3 regions of the Weissella sp. ESL1156 genome follow, and region 2 is predicted to be linked to each of the others. Evidence: riboswitches for the same ligand, from Rfam matches in the RefSeq annotation. Region 2 holds a riboswitch; each other region holds the start of a gene.

Region 1 (5,423 bases), 390 kb from region 2:
ACCGAAACACCAAATAAAATGCCAGTAGTTATCGTCACTTCACGCACACCAAACTTTTTAACTAAACTACCAACAAAGATTGTTGATAATGATAAGGCTAAAGCGCCAATTGAAAAAATCAATGAAATAGATCCCAAATGAGGCTGTACAGATGCTGTTTTACCAGTGGATGGATCAATGACTAATTGATGAAACATCTTCAAAATGGGTGTATTAAAAATACTCCATGCGTAAAAGTTCCCACACCTAATTGCACAAGAGCAGTACATTGCAAACGGTTTTGAAAACGCTTGCAAAAATAAATATAGTCCTATTTGCGGGATTTGTCTATAAAAACAATTTTAAAAAATGATTTCACGTTGATTTATAATTTCATATACAATACAAAAAGTGCATTAACGCGATTTGAATTTTTGATAATATTTCAAAAAAGTCACTAATCTAACTATTTCAGATTAGTGACTCTCAAGTTTAAATAAATTAACCTTCTAGTTTATGACTTAACTTCTGTAACTTTGTTTCAATCGTGTTTGTGTGTCCAGGACGAATATCTGCATTCAATGAAACATAGGCACGGATTCCCTGATCTGTTAGTGTTTGAATTGCTTTTTGCACTGTTCCCATAACGTCAGACCACTCCCCCTCAATTTCGGTTCCCATGGCTGTTGTTTTGTATGTTAGACCAGATTCTTCAATGACCCCAATAATGTCGTTAACGTAACTACTTAACTCATCTCCTACACCAAATGGTGCAATTGCAACTGAAATTAATGTGTTCATTTATTTGTCCTCCTCTTATTTATAGACACTTATAGTATATCATTCAATAATGATTAATGTTTCGCTGCCTGTTCCCAAAAAGATAATTCATATTGATAAGATGTTAAATACGTCTCTAAATAGGTTTGTTGTTGTTTTGTTGATAACGTCTGCCAATTTGGGACTTGTTGGTCAATAACTTGCCAACTCCAGTGCGTGAATGCAGTATAGTCAGGACTAGTATAATAAGATAACCAAGGTAAATACGTATTATTTTTTGTCGTGTTGATGAATTGTTGACCAATCAAATGATAAGACTCTGTACAAGGTAATAGCGCCAACATTGCATTTGTTGCATCACCACGTTTAATGGCTTGTTCCATATGATCGAGATATGCTAAGTTATGTACATCAGGTAGAATATCCAAACTTGCTGGACTAGCTAACAAGGCTTCATGAGCTAATTCTTCATCCGATGACTGTGGTTGAGCCGCCTGTTGTGATACGGTTAGTTTTTTTGTTGCTAAATCAAATAATTGTCCAAAATAATTTGTGTAATAGGTATCTTGGGCAACATAATAATCTCTTTGAGTTTGTGGCAAATTATCTGAAGCGATTCCCTGTACAAATGATGTTTGATAAATATTTTTTCGAATATCACTTGATTGTTCCAATAAATAATTATGAAAAATCATTTCTTTTCCTCCATTTGAACATCTACCCAATGATTTAAGGGACCATGTCCATGACCAACATTGATTGTCTGGCGAATGGCTTCATAAGTAAATTGCTTTGCTTTTGGCATAATATCCTTTAATGCGTACCCTTTAGCTAAGTTGGCAGTAATAAAGGCAGACAGTGTGTCTCCGGTTCCATGAGTTCGATTTGTTTTAATTCCTGGCATTGTTAACCATTCTGACGTACCATCAGCATATAGTATATAATCGACATATTCATTTTGTGAATTTGGGCGATGACCGCCCTTAATCAAGACATTTTGTGCACCCATTTTTTGTAATTTAATTGCCGCTTCTATGACATCATTATCAGTGACTAAAGTTTTTTTGACTAGGACTTCTGCTTCCGGTAAGTTAGGCGTAATTAGGAATGCAAGGGGTATTAATTCAGCTTTTAAAGTGTCAATGGCTTCATCACTCAATAAATGTGCGCCCCCTTTTGCAACCATAACTGGATCAACAACTAATTTACCAAAATTGTTTTTTTGCCAACCTTGAGCAACTGCATGGACACGATTAGCATCTAGTAAAGCGCCCGTTTTAGCGGCTTTAATATCTAAGTCATCCGCAATGCTTTTAAATTCTTCTAAAATAAACGTTGATGGAATTGTATACTGCCCTTGAACGCCATACGTATTTTGCGCAGTTAAACCAACAACAATTGTTGCAGCATAAACTTGTTGATTATGGAATGTTTTTAAATCAGCATTAATGCCTGCCCCTCCACTGGCATCTGTTGTCGCAATTGTAATGACCTGTGGTACTTCTATCATGATTCCTCCCAAATATGTGGTAACTAAAAAGCACAAATAATCAGGAAATCCTGGTTATTTGTGCTTGAAAATGCAAGTTTACCATTACTTTCCTTCGTTAGTCTTAACTAAACAGGTTCAAAGGGTCTGTTTTAAAAACATCTCAGCATAAAGCTCCCCTAGTAAATTATTTAATTACAACATGATTATTGCACTTAACATAGGACAAGTCAACGCTTTCATTATGCTTTAAACTTTAGATGGCTAATGGCAAAATAGTTTGTTTTATAAGTTATTGGCTAGTGCTAAAATTTCGGTGATTAAAATATTCAGTCCATTCTCATATAAGTCTAAATCAAAAGATTCATTTGCAGCATGAGCCGTTGATGGTTCATTAGTTGGTAAAACACCAAAGCCAACACCATTAGACATTAAACGTCCAAATGATGCTCCGCCGTTAACACCGGCTTCAGGCAATTGTCCAGTTACTGATTGATAAGCATTGGCCAATAATGTCACTAACTTATCCTCTGGATCGACGTAGTGTGGCACAAGTCCAGCCGGATCACGAACAATATTAGTTAACCATGGTTCGTCTTGGATAATTTGATCAATCGTTTGCTGCTCGTCAAAAGCTAATGAATAGCGGAAGTTTAGATTAATATGACCTGTCTCACCACGAACAAAGTCAGTTATGCCAATATTTTGACTTGTTTTACCAAGTTTTGGCTCGGTTTTACCATAACCCGAATGTTCACCATAAGGATCTTGATGTAACTTTTCACCAATAAATGCTAAAAATTTTGCAGCTTGTCCACTAAATGGGTAGTCTTTTAGAAAATTAGCTAAGTATGTCGCAGCATTTTTCCCAGTTTCTGGTCGTGCGGCGTGTGTTGCAATCCCTTGTAACTTTAATATGATGTTATTGTCATGTTCAGTTAGTGAACCAGAAACTTTGTGGCTATCGCAGTATTTTTGAAATGATGGCTTAACTTCAGTCGTTGATAGACCTGTTAGTATTGCTGTTGCAGACCCTGGTAGAACATTTGTTGCTGAACCACTGTGAAATGATAATAATTTTAGCGGTGCATCTGCATCGTTAGTTGCATCAAAATATAGATCTAGTTGACTAATACCTTTCTCACCATAAGAAAGATGAGCAGAGCCATCAGGTGAGAAACCATATTGTAATTGCCCTTCTTCAGCAAAATATTGATGCATATCAGCCCATTCACTTTCTTCATCAGTCCCGATAATAAAACGAATTTGATGCTTTAAAGGTAAATGTGCATCTTGTATTGCTTTAATTGCATAGTAAGTTAGCATAACAGCAGATTTCATATCGTCAGCACCACGTGCATAGATATGATGATCTGCTTTAATGGTTGGTACAAACGGTTCTGTTTCCCATTGATCAATATCATTAACGGGGACAACATCTACGTGTACAATGACGCCAATTGGTTGCTTGTCATTTTCCGGACCGATATAAATATAGCCAGCACGATTGCCAACTGTACCAATTTTTTCAAAGCCATCACGTTGTGCTAACGACATCATAAAATCAAGAGCTGCTTTTGGACCCGGTCCATAAGGTGCAGTCATCGTAGCGTTTGTATCGTCACGCACTGAGGGAATTTTTAATAAGCCAATTAAATCATTTAACCATGCATCTTGGTATATTGTCGTATCTATTTCGTTCATTTATTGCAATCCTCCAAACAAATCTTCATCATGTTGCCATTATATTAACAATAAATGAAATAATATGCAATATTTTTATTTTATTTAGTATAAATAACCAAAAAAGTTGAACTTACTGAATAATAACAGTAGTCCAACTTTTTTTGAGATACATTCATCTCCGTATCTTATATTTTTAATAAATTTTAAACGAGATTATGACTGAAAATAGCTTGGTAAAGAGCAGTTGTTGTTGCATTTGCAAGACGAGTTGGTCGTTTTGCAACAGGAATCTGATTAATTCCGGCAGCCTTCAATGTCTGCTTTGCCCATGCCTTTGTGCCAAATAAAATCATTATATTGCCTCCTTAATCTTTTCTGTATTCTTGTTTTGATGAATAAATATTTCATTCATCTATCTTCACCATAATACAAATAATGATTAGAATGCAAGTCGGATTTTTATTAATCGTTAACTAATAATTACCATTAAAATTGGAATAACGACTAACATTAACAATGTCGTTTGTGTAATACTAATGGATGCAAATTTATAATCAGCTTTAAATTGTAATGCCATAACTGCAGCGTTCGTCATAGCAGGCATAGCGGCCTGAATAATAAATACTTGTTTTAACAATAGTGGCAAATCAAAAGGCATCAAGATAAGTGCCATTGTTAATGGTGCTAAGACAAATCGACTAAGCGATAGAGTGATGGTTTCTTTATTTGGTAGTAAATCTTTTTTAGGCGTTTTAGCAATGGCAAAACCAATAAATACTAAAGCTAATGGCACGTTGGTGTCACCCAATTCTGTTAAATCGGTTACTAAAAATGCAGGTAATTTAACATTTAAAAAGACAAATAGTAATGACACAATTAAGGCAATCATTGGTGGGTTTAAGATACCAGATAGTGTTTGTCGTAAATTAAAATGTTTATTATTATGATTACCATCAATAGAAATCATATAAACACCAATTGTCCAAAAAACTGTGGTATTAGCCATATAGTAAATGAGAATATACGGTAAACTTTTTGTACCAAATAATGCCATGTTTACTGGTAAACCAACGGTGATTGTGTTGGAATTAAATAACAATGATTGAAAAAGGCCTTTATGCTTTGGATCAACGTGAATTAATCGCGCAATAATAAAAGAAAGCGCCAATAAAAGCATCATACTTGCGATTGGAAATAATAAATTTGTTCCCATTGATAAAAGTGTTTTGGGTGTAAAATCTTGCGGAATATGAACGATTAAATAAGCTGGCATCGCTACTTTTGTGATAAAGCCAGATAAAAATTTACTAATCCGACCATCAGAATCATCAAAAACATTTCCTTTTATTAAAACAAATCCAATGGCAACTAAGCCTAAAATCATTAAAACACCAGTAATACTGTGAGATAAGGCATCCATGTAACCCGTTATTCCTTCTTTCTATAAAAAATTAAATAAAAAAGATGACATATTGCCATCTTCATCAAT
Region 2 (5,423 bases):
CTTTGAATGCTGAAGTTTCAGCTGACGAAGAGGGAATCATCGTTGATGGTAAGAAGATCCGTGTATACGCTGAGCGTGATGCAGCTAACTTGAAGTGGGTTGCAAATGACGGTGTTGAAATTGTATTGGAGTCAACTGGATTCTATACTTCAGCAGAAAAGTCACAAGCTCACTTGGATGCTGGTGCGAAGAAGGTCTTGATTTCAGCACCTGCTGGTAAAGTTCCAACGGTTGTTTATGGTGTTAACCAAGATACATTGACTGCAGATGACAACATTGTATCTGCCGGTTCATGTACAACACAATCACTTGCACCATTAGCAAATGCTTTGGACAAGGAATTTGGTGTAGAAATTGGTTTAATGACGACTGTTCACGCATTCACTGGTACACAAATGCTATTGGATGGACCTAAGGGTAAGAAGATGCGCTCAAACCGTGCAGCTTCTGTCAACACAATTCCTCACTCAACTGGTGCTGCTAAGGCTATTGGTCTAGTTGTCCCATCAGTTGCTGGTAAGTTGGATGGTCACGCACAACGTGTCGGTGTTGTTGATGGTTCAGTGACTGAATTGACAGCAGTTTTGTCAAAGAAGGTTTCTGCTGAAGAAGTTAACGATGCAGTAAAGAAGTATGAGAATGATTCATTTGGATACAATGATGATGAAATTGTATCTTCAGATATCATTGGAGATACACACGGTGCTGTGTTTGATCCAACTTTGACTAAGGTTATCACAGTTGGTGATAAGCAATTAGTACAAACTGCTGCTTGGTATGATAACGAGTATGGTTTCACTTCAAACATGATCCGTACTTTGTTGCACTTGGCAACACTTTAATAGTTACTTAACTATTATTGAAAACGGGTGGTTTAGTAATAGTCTGAACCACCCGTTTTTTATATAAGATTCGTAGTATTTGAAGTAAAAAAGGGAGAAAATTTCCATGGCAAAGTTAACAGTTGAAGACCTAGAATTAAAGGGTAAGAAAGTATTGATGCGTGTTGACTTCAATGTACCGCTTAAAGAAGTTGATGGGCGTCAAGAAGTTGCAAACGATAACCGTATTGTTGCAGCATTACCAACAATTAAGTATGTTTTGTCACAAGGTGGACGAGCAATTCTATTCTCACACTTGGGACGCATTAAGAGCGAGGATGATAAGCCAGGACTTTCAATGAAGCCTGTGGCACAACGTTTGGCTGATTTACTTGGTCAACCCGTAACGTTTGTACCTGCTATTGAGGGTCCTGAGTTGGAAGATGCAATCAACAAGTTAGAAGATGGACAAGTGTTGATTTTCGAAAACACGCGTTATGCTGATGTTGTTGATGGTGAAGTTGTGAAGCGTGAATCTAAGAATGATCCTGCACTTGGTGCTTACTGGGCATCATTAGGTGATGTATTCGTCAATGATGCATTTGGAACAGCTCATCGTTCACATGCTTCTAATGCTGGAATTGCAGCAAATATTTCACAAACCGCGGCTGGTTACTTAATGGAAAAAGAGATTAAGTTCTTAGGTGGTGCTGTTGAAAATCCTAAGCGTCCATTCGTAGCCATTATTGGTGGGGCAAAGGTTTCTGACAAAATTACAATTATTCAAAACTTATTACAAAAGGCAGATAAAGTGATTGTCGGTGGTGGTATGGCATACACATTTGCTGCCGCTAAGGGTGAAAAGATTGGTGATTCTCTGTTTGAAGAGGACAAGGTTGAACTTGCTAAGCAATTGATTGCCGATGCTGGTGATAAGTTAATTCTACCTGTTGATGCAATAGCTGCAGATAAATTTGCAAATGATGCTGAGACTTACGTTGCAGAGGGTGACATTAAAGATGGTTACATGGGACTTGATATCGGTCCTAAGTCTGTAGAATTATTCAAATCAGTTCTTTCAGATGCAAAGACGGTTGTTTGGAACGGACCTATGGGTGTGTTTGAGATGGCAAACTTTGCAAAGGGAACTCTAGCAATTGGTGAAGAACTTGTTAAGGTTACTGCTAATGGTGCAACGACGATCGTTGGTGGTGGTGATTCAACTGCCGCCGTACAACAATTGGGTGTTGCCGATCAATTAAGCCACATTTCAACTGGTGGTGGTGCTTCTCTAGAATATCTTGAAGGAAAGACGTTGCCAGGAATTGCAGCAATTTCTGAAAAATAAATTTGATTAATTAAAAAGGAAGTCGGATTTTGTTATCTGACTTCCTTTTTAGTATGTCAACATTGATTGGTTTGTGGTAAACTATTCCAAACAGTAATGAATAAGGGGATATATTATGGATATTCATAAATTTGCTGTTTTTCTTGATTTGGCGGAAACGGGAAATTATTCTGAAACAGCAGACCGATTATATACAACACAGGGGAATATTTCAAAGCAAATTTTATCTTTAGAAAAAGAATTAAAGACACGACTTTTTAAACGTGAACATCGGCATATTTATTTGACAGAGTCTGGTCGTATTACAGAGATGTATGCTAAAAAAATTTTACATGAATTTTCGGCATTACAACAAACGTTAGAACAACATAATACAGAGTCAGATAATGTTTTAACGATTCATACCATGCCAACTTTTTCAAATTATCGTGGCTTTTCATTGATGAGTGCGTTTCATCAACGGTATCCAGAGATTACGTTACATTTTTCAGAAATAAAAGATAATTTATTGTTAGATTCTTTAAATAATAATCAGGCTGATATTGTATTTGGTCATTATACGTCTACAAATAATCAAACCATTGAAACGTTATTAACGGATCAGGATAATTTAGTTTGTATTCTTCCGGTAAATCATCCATTAGCAAATCATCAAATTATTTCATTAAACGATTTAATGTCAGAAGAATTATTGCTGCTTGAAGGAGAAGAGACATTAATTTTCAATAAATTAGGAGTCATGGGTGATAAAAAACAATTGGCATCTGCGGTATCATATCAAGGTGAAAGAATCGATATTATCTTAAACATGGTTTCAAATGGGATGGGAATTGCCCTAATGATGGAAAAAAGAGTTGATATGACAAATGATGGTCCATTAATTAAGCGTAAAATAGGAACAAATACAACAAGTAATTTTGGCTTTATGAGATGTAAACAAATGCATGAATCAAAGGCGAATGAATTATTTTGGAAATATATCACACAAGCAACTAATCACGATATTCTTTAAACGTATTTTTAATTGTTAATGTGTTACTATAATAATATAAAATTAAATAGATATCACAAAGGGGAGCTGTATTAGCTGAGAAAGAGATTATCTCTAAACCCTCCGTACCTGTTTTAGTTATTTAAGCGAAGGAATTGTGCATATAAGGCATTTTCATGGTCTCTTTGTGATTTTTTATTGCAAGGAGGCTTTTTTATTGAACGTTTTTTAGTCAACATCGCCAAACAAATTTTAAATTGAGGGAGAATATCAATGAATACAAATGTTAGGAAAATCACCTATTTAGCGATGATGATTGCCTTAGATGTCGTTTTATCACCAATTTTACGGATTGAGGGGATGGCACCAATGTCGAGTGTGATCAATATTTTGGCTGGCGTGTTAATGGGACCATTATATGCAACAATTATGGCAACGTGTTGTGGTATTATTCGAATGATGATGATGGGAATTCCGCCATTAGCATTGACTGGTGCAGTATTTGGTGCTTTATTAGCAGGTGTTGGGGCAAGGTTAACTCATAATATTTACGGTTCAATTATCGGTGAAATAATTGGAACAGGAATTATCGGATCATTAATGTCATATCCAGTAATGGTATTATTCACTGGAACAAAAACAGATTTATATTGGTTGTTGTATACACCAAGATTTTTGGGGGCAACTTTTATGGGTGCTATTGCCGCATGGTTAATTTGGCAACAGGCCAAGAAAATCACACTTTTTAAAGATATGATGCGCCTGTTTAATGGTAAAAAGGGGGCATGAAATTGACAGGAATCACAATACCCCTTCAAAAATCACCGCTCGTTCATTGTATTACGAATGCCATATCTGTTGAAACTGTTGCAAATGCATTACTCTATGTTGGTGCAAAACCAATTATGACAGAAGATGTGCGTGCTTTTGATGATTTAGCGAGTCAAACAGATGCTGTATTACTAAATCTTGGTAGTTTATCGCCTAATAAAGAAAAAAGCTTGTTAGCTGCTGGACAATTGGCTATGCAACAAAAACCATTTGTATTAGATGTTGTGGGAATTGCAAGTGCGACATCAGCTATGCAAATTGCACAAAAGTTAATGCTAATGCAGCCAACTGTTGTCCGTGGTAATATTTCTGAAATGCGCGCACTTTGTGGCTTAGCAACAAATAGCCGTGGTGTGGATGGCAGCATACTTGACCAGACAGATGAAGAAATAAGTCATTTGATTGCAGCACTACAAGCTCGCTCGTCACAATTAACCTATGTTGCCACTGGCGTAAAGGACATCGTTGTTTCAAAAAATAACGTTTGGGTACTTTCAAATGGTGTGGATGAATTAGATCGTTTTACAGGATCTGGTGATACATTAGGTGGGTTGATTGCAGCTTTCTTGGGGACAGACATGCCAACAGAGATGGCGACGATCTGTGCCATTAGTTATTTAAATATTTCAGGTGAACAGGCAAAACGAAAAGCAAGAACTTCAGGAATTGCAGAATTTCGACAATTATTCTTGAATGAATTATCAGTACTGGGTAGTGATGATCCGCATTGGATCAACAAGATAAGAGGGGTAAAAAATGGCAAAAGAATTATATCTAGTGACAGCTCGATATGGAGAATCTAAGGCAGAATTTTTGAGTAAACTTGAAATAGCTTGTGCTAATGGGGTCACCTTGGTTCAGTTACGTGAAAAAGAGTTATCAACAAGAGCTTATTATGAATTAGCATTGCAGGTAAAACAAATAACTGATAAGTATCATCTACCATTAATTATTGATGATCGTATTGATATTTGCTTAGCGGTTGATGCAAGCGGAGTTCATATTGGTGATGATGAATTACCTGTTGACGTTGCACGTCAATTGATTGGTCCTGAACGTATGCTTGGTGTATCTGCAAAAACAGTCACACGTGCAGTTGAAGCCGCTGAAAATGGGGCAGATTATCTCGGCACTGGTGCAATTTTTCCAACACAAACCAAAGTTGTCACAAAACAAACATCAATACCAACTCTCAAGGCAATTACAGCAGCAGTTAAAATTCCTGTATTTGCTATTGGTGGGATTAAAGAGGATAAAATTGCAACTTTTAAGGACACTAATATTATTGGCGTTGCAGTTGTTAGTGAGATTATGCAGGCAACAAATATAGCAGAAAAAGTGCAGCATCTTAAACGAGCACTTGAAACATTATAATTTTCAAAAGACTGAGTCAATTATGAATTAGTACCCAGTCTTTTTTATATACTTAAAG
Region 3 (5,423 bases), 540 kb from region 2:
TGGTTGCACATATTAAATATAGGCAAACACAAGCAGCGATTAATAATCCCTATAAAATGCCACTATTTCCGGCGACAAGTTATTTAACGATTATTTTCTTTATCATTGTGTTAATTATTTTAGCAATTAACGTTGAAACCAGATTATCAGTCTTTCTAACCATTCTATTCTTTATCTTGTTACTGGGTGGTTATAGTTTGTGGTCAAAACGTCGGCGTCAGGAATAAATGAAAAATAAGCGTGAGATAAAAGGCTTCAGTCTTTTGGAAGACATTTAAGGACGGCAATCTACCAATCAAATTGATAGATTGCCGTCCTTTTCAGCTGTTCAAAACGACCGATGTTTTTATTAATAACGATGACTAATCTTCTAATAGTAGCTGAAAAGCAAGTCGTTCACCATTTGGGACAGGCATAAGCACGTGACCACGATATTGAAAACCAGCTTTTTTAACCGTCTTTTGCATCCCCTGATTAATTTCATGGGTATCAATCCGAATATCACGATAGCCATGCTCTAATGACAATATCACTAGATCATGAATTAAATGATGTGCGAGACCTTGACCACGAACATCTGCATCGATGGCAATGCGATGTAGACAGAGATATTGTGACTCATGACCTAACCATGAACCATCAATGTCCTCATAAGCTTGCTCAGGTCCGGGCACTAATTTACCAACACCAGCCACCTGATGATGATGGATGAGCACATAGACAAGGCCATTCTGAATATCTTGCACAAATTCTTCTCGTTGGGGCTCTGCTGATCCTTGCCATTGGGGTGAATTTTGACTGCCGAGATAGGCTACTGCCTGTTGAATAATACGATAAATAGCATCAACATCCGTTAATTTTGCTTGTCGCGTATAAGTTAATGACATGGATATGCGCCTCCCGATATAATTGAAATTTTGTACTTCATTATAGCAAATAATTAAAAAAATTGGTTTATAAAAAAATAAGCTAATAAAACGGTGATTTTTTAACTTATTATAAGGAATGATTAGATATAATAATAATTAATGGCCATTTATATCGCCATGAACACGAATATAGTGATAAACGACATGAAATGAGGAAATAATCAATGCAAAAACGACCAGGAGATATTATCTTCCGTGCTGTTAAAGGTGCATTAATTGGATCAGGATTTATTTTACCAGGCATTAGTGGTGGTGCTCTTGCCGCCGTCTTTGGATTATATGAACGCTTAATTTTATTTATGGCAAATCCATTGAAAAACTTTAAAGCAAATGTCCGGTTTTTCTTACCAGTTGGAATTGGTGCAGTGCTGGGTATTTTTTTACTATCATTTTTGATTAGCTTTATGTTAGGAGAAATTGAAAGTGTTGCACGTTGGTTCTTTATTGGTGCTATTTTAGGAACGGTGCCAGCATTATGGTACGAAGCGGGAAAAATGGGACGATCACAATGGGATATCGCATTGTCCATAATGGCGTGTATTTTGATGTTAATATTCTTATGGTTTGGCCGACCATTATTTTCAACCATTGAGCCCAGCATGGGCGCTTGGTTTTTAGCTGGTGCATTGATTGGATTAGGATTACTTGTACCAGGATTGAGTCCATCTAATTTTTTAATTTATTTAGGACTATACAAAGGAATGAGTGATGGTATTAAAAACGGTGATTTAACGGTATTGGTCCCCCTTCTCTTAGGATTGATTGTGATTGTTTTAGTATTTGCAAAAGTCATGGCGTATGTTTTTAAAGTTGCTTATGCCAAGTTGTTCCATATTATTTTTGGTATTGTGATGGCATCAACAGTGATGATTATCCCGATAGATTATACTGGTTTCACTGTTTGGCATTATATGTTTGCAGTTATCTTATTAGCTCTTGGCACAGGATTGGGCTGGTGGATGGGTCGTTTAGAGCAGATGGTAAAGCCAGAGATGGGGTCATAAATAGTGGTTTAGAATTTCATAGTAGTGAAATTTGAGGTGGTGACTTGTCGTATGATACAAGATAAATGATGCATGCAACGGCTCATCATTGAAAGCGATTTCAATAATGAGTTGTGTTTCATAATTAAACGTGCTATGGTTATCTTGTTAAGTTAATTAACGTATCTGGGGTGCTGTCAAGCTGAGAATATACCCACTGAACCTGATTTGGTTAATACCTGCGCAGGAAGATACAGTCCGAACATAGTAATTGATGGGCAGTCTTTTTGTGAAAACAAAGAGGCTGCTTTTTATATTTTACGAGGATTGCATAAAGCAATTGGTAAAAACAAAATCTAAACAACCATCGTCTGGGGTGCTGTCAAGCTGAGAATATACCCATGAACCTGATGTCGATAATACGATCGAAGGAAGTACGATATTTGACTGTGTACAAATACCCTTCTTTCGTGATCAGAAAGGAGGGTATTTTTTTGATTATTTTAAATGGTGAACAAATCGCAAATATGGCTGGTAAGACACTAGTCGATTTATTACAAGAAAAAACAGATATGATGCAAAATGTTGTCGTGGAATTAAATGGCAAAATTATTCATCGTGAAGAATTAGCGACACAAAGATTATCAGAAAATGATCATGTTGAACTAATTTCTTTTGTTGGTGGTGGTTAGAAAAGAGGACAAATAAAATGACACCAAAATTTCAAGGCGTAGCTGTCGCCGACTTCTTTGAGGGCATGAAAGCACGTAATGTTGCTGGTACAACGGAACCTTTGCAAAATGCGCAAGTTACGATTGCTGGTGCAGGTGGTTTAGGTTCAAATATTGCAATTGCACTTGCCCGTAGTGGTGTTGGTCATTTAACAATCATTGATTTTGATACCATCGAAATGAGTAATCTTAATCGGCAACAATATAAAGTTAGTCAGATTGGGATACCTAAAGTTGTGGCATTGAAGCAAAATTTATTAGAATTTAATCCATTTATTGATATTGATATCCAGCAGGTCAAAATAACGCCTGATAATATCGAAATATTATTTGCAGATTGTGATATTGTCTGTGAGGCGTTTGATAACCCAATGGCCAAGGCGATGTTATTGGATGGTATAACCAACTTTTATCCTGACAAGCCACTTGTTATGGGCAATGGTATGGCAGGATTACATGTCACTAATGAGATGAAAACAAAACAACAGTTACCAAATGTTTATATTTGTGGAGATGGTTATAGTAAAGGTGCTGAAGGACTGATGGCACCACGTGTTATGGTATGTGCTGGTCATGAGGCTAATGCCATCTTACGGTTATTAACTAAGCGCCCCGTTTTAGCAGAATAGGAGATAAATAATCATGGTTGAAAGTAATGATGATTTAATTATTGGTGGTCACCATTTTTCTTCGCGTTTCATTTTAGGATCAGGAAAATATTCATATGAATTAATTGATTCGGCAATTCATCATGCTGACGCACAAATTATTACAATGGCTTTGCGCCGAACGAACGCAGCTGAAGAAAATATTTTGAATTATATTCCTGAAGATGTCACGATTTTACCAAACACATCTGGTTGTACGAATGCTGAAGAAGCTATCCGCATGGCACGTATTGCTCGTGAATTAAGTGGTAGTGATTTCATTAAGCTTGAAGTTGTACCAGATAAAACTTACTTGTTACCTGATAATGAAGAAACAATCAAAGCAACGCAGGTTTTGGCAGATGAAGGATTTATTGTGATGCCATATATGTTGCCTGATTTAAATGCTGCGCGTAAGTTAGTGGCCGCAGGTGCTGCAGCTGTGATGCCATTAGGAGCGCCAATTGGTACGAATCAAGGCTTGGCAACGAAAGCGTTGATTCAAATTTTAATTAACGAAATTGATGCACCGATTATCGTTGATGCCGGTATTGGTCGTCCAAGTCAAGCAGCTGAAGCTATGGAAATGGGTGCCGCTGCAGTAATGGCTAATACAGCGATGGCAACAGCTGGTGATATACCATTGATGTCAGAAGCCTTTAAGTTAGCTGTTCAAGCAGGCCGAAAAGGCTATCTTGCACATCTTGGTCGTGTTTTGGATAAAAAAGCTGCGGCATCTTCACCAATAACGGGTATTAGTAAATAATTATGTCGAATGAAACTGTACAATTAGGTGATTTGCTAGATCAGTTCAATGCATCAGATGAAGTTGGACAAAATCGGCTCGTTTATAATCAACAGTGGTTGCAGAATCAACGTGCTTTAATTTTACTTGGTCAAAAATATCATGCAAAAGCCACTGTTGATGATTATGGCAATGTTTCTCTAGATTTTCCGGGACAAGAAACAGTTGCACCGATTGCAACGGGTTCTCATATGGACACTGTGCGTCAAGGTGGTCGTTATGATGGTTTATTTGGTATTCTGGGCGGATTTTGTGCGATACAAAAAGTCTATCAACAAGGTTATTTACCTAAAAAACCGCTCCGTTTAATTTCTTTTAGCGAAGAAGAAGGTAGCCGTTTTCCAGCAGCATTTACTGGGTCCAGTTATTATACAGGACATCGGCAAGTAACATCATTAGTTGATAAATCAGGTATAACATTTGAACAAGCTAGACGCAGTGCAGTCAAACAATTACAAGCAATGTCTGGTGTGAGTCGACAGCGAGCGTCTTTACCAGCAAGTTTTATGGAACTACATATTGAACAAGGACCGCGCCTGGCACAGGCACACCAATCAATTGGTTTAGTGACTGGCATTGTTGCACAAAATCGCTATGATGTAACGGTGCATGGTCAGGCAAACCATGCTGGTACGACACCAATGGCACAACGTCAAGATGCAGTTGCAACGGCAAGTTATCTGATGACAAAATTATATGATTTGGCCGGACAATCATCACAAAGTCTAACATTTACCATTGGAGAAATGCATGTCTCTCCTAATGTGAGTAATGTCATTGCCGAAACCTGCATGTTTACCATTGATTGTCGGGATGAATCAGACAAATTATTAGCCACATTTGTGACAGCGATGAAAGCAATGATAGCACAATTTGATCATGTGACGGTAAAACAGACATTACATGTTCCTGCAACCCTTTTATCACAGGCATTAAGACAACGAAATGCTAAGATAGCTATTCAAATGAAGCTCCCCTTCCAAGAGTTATTTTCGGGTGCAGGTCATGATAGTCAAATAATGAGTGCGGTCGTGCCAACAACGATGATTTTTGTACCAAGTGAAGCAGGTATTAGTCATGCCCCGGTTGAATACACAAAGATGTCAGATTTATTAAATGGTATTGCATTGTTAGCTGTTAGTCTATCTACACAAGCAAATGGGGCGTGAGAAAATGCGAGTAAAAGTTCATCTAACAACGCAAATTATTATTGGGATGATCATTGGTGTGACTTTCGGTGCTATTTTTGGCACAAAAATTGCAGGGATTCAAATGATTGGTGATATCTTTTTGAGACTGATTCAAATGGCAGTGATGCCTTTAGTTTT

The links. Region 2 has a riboswitch for thiamine pyrophosphate ahead of thiW (energy coupling factor transporter S component ThiW). Riboswitches for the same ligand answer to the same signal wherever they lie in the genome.
Region 1: another riboswitch for thiamine pyrophosphate. It lies ahead of thiD (bifunctional hydroxymethylpyrimidine kinase/phosphomethylpyrimidine kinase); the one in region 2 lies ahead of thiW (energy coupling factor transporter S component ThiW).
Region 3: another riboswitch for thiamine pyrophosphate. It lies ahead of thiS (sulfur carrier protein ThiS); the one in region 2 lies ahead of thiW (energy coupling factor transporter S component ThiW).

Annotation. Positions count from the first base shown of each region.
Region 1 covers NZ_CP196372.1:416,125-421,547, forward strand. Annotated here, with positions in the region: gene ACSKY2_RS02070 (MFS transporter) at 1-197, opposite strand, end outside; gene ACSKY2_RS02075 (MTH1187 family thiamine-binding protein) at 481-780, opposite strand; gene ACSKY2_RS02080 (TenA family protein) at 834-1,454, opposite strand; gene thiD (bifunctional hydroxymethylpyrimidine kinase/phosphomethylpyrimidine kinase) at 1,451-2,269, opposite strand; TPP riboswitch at 2,342-2,439, opposite strand; gene ACSKY2_RS02090 (Sapep family Mn(2+)-dependent dipeptidase) at 2,534-3,952, opposite strand; gene ACSKY2_RS02095 (hypothetical protein) at 4,138-4,287, opposite strand; gene ACSKY2_RS02100 (AEC family transporter) at 4,404-5,354, opposite strand.
Region 2 covers NZ_CP196372.1:29,065-34,487, forward strand. Annotated here, with positions in the region: gene gap (type I glyceraldehyde-3-phosphate dehydrogenase) at 1-842, shown strand, start outside; gene ACSKY2_RS00225 (phosphoglycerate kinase) at 949-2,169, shown strand; gene ACSKY2_RS00230 (LysR family transcriptional regulator) at 2,285-3,181, shown strand; TPP riboswitch at 3,231-3,332, shown strand; gene thiW (energy coupling factor transporter S component ThiW) at 3,434-3,949, shown strand; gene thiM (hydroxyethylthiazole kinase) at 3,946-4,794, shown strand; gene thiE (thiamine phosphate synthase) at 4,748-5,365, shown strand.
Region 3 covers NZ_CP196372.1:1,444,358-1,449,780, reverse strand. Annotated here, with positions in the region: gene ACSKY2_RS07485 (amino acid permease) at 1-227, shown strand, start outside; gene ACSKY2_RS07480 (GNAT family N-acetyltransferase) at 363-887, opposite strand; gene ACSKY2_RS07475 (DUF368 domain-containing protein) at 1,094-1,933, shown strand; TPP riboswitch at 2,090-2,179, shown strand; TPP riboswitch at 2,275-2,364, shown strand; gene thiS (sulfur carrier protein ThiS) at 2,407-2,604, shown strand; gene thiF (sulfur carrier protein ThiS adenylyltransferase ThiF) at 2,622-3,272, shown strand; gene ACSKY2_RS07460 (thiazole synthase) at 3,286-4,056, shown strand; gene ACSKY2_RS07455 (hydantoinase/carbamoylase family amidase) at 4,059-5,264, shown strand; gene ACSKY2_RS07450 (dicarboxylate/amino acid:cation symporter) at 5,269-5,423, shown strand, end outside.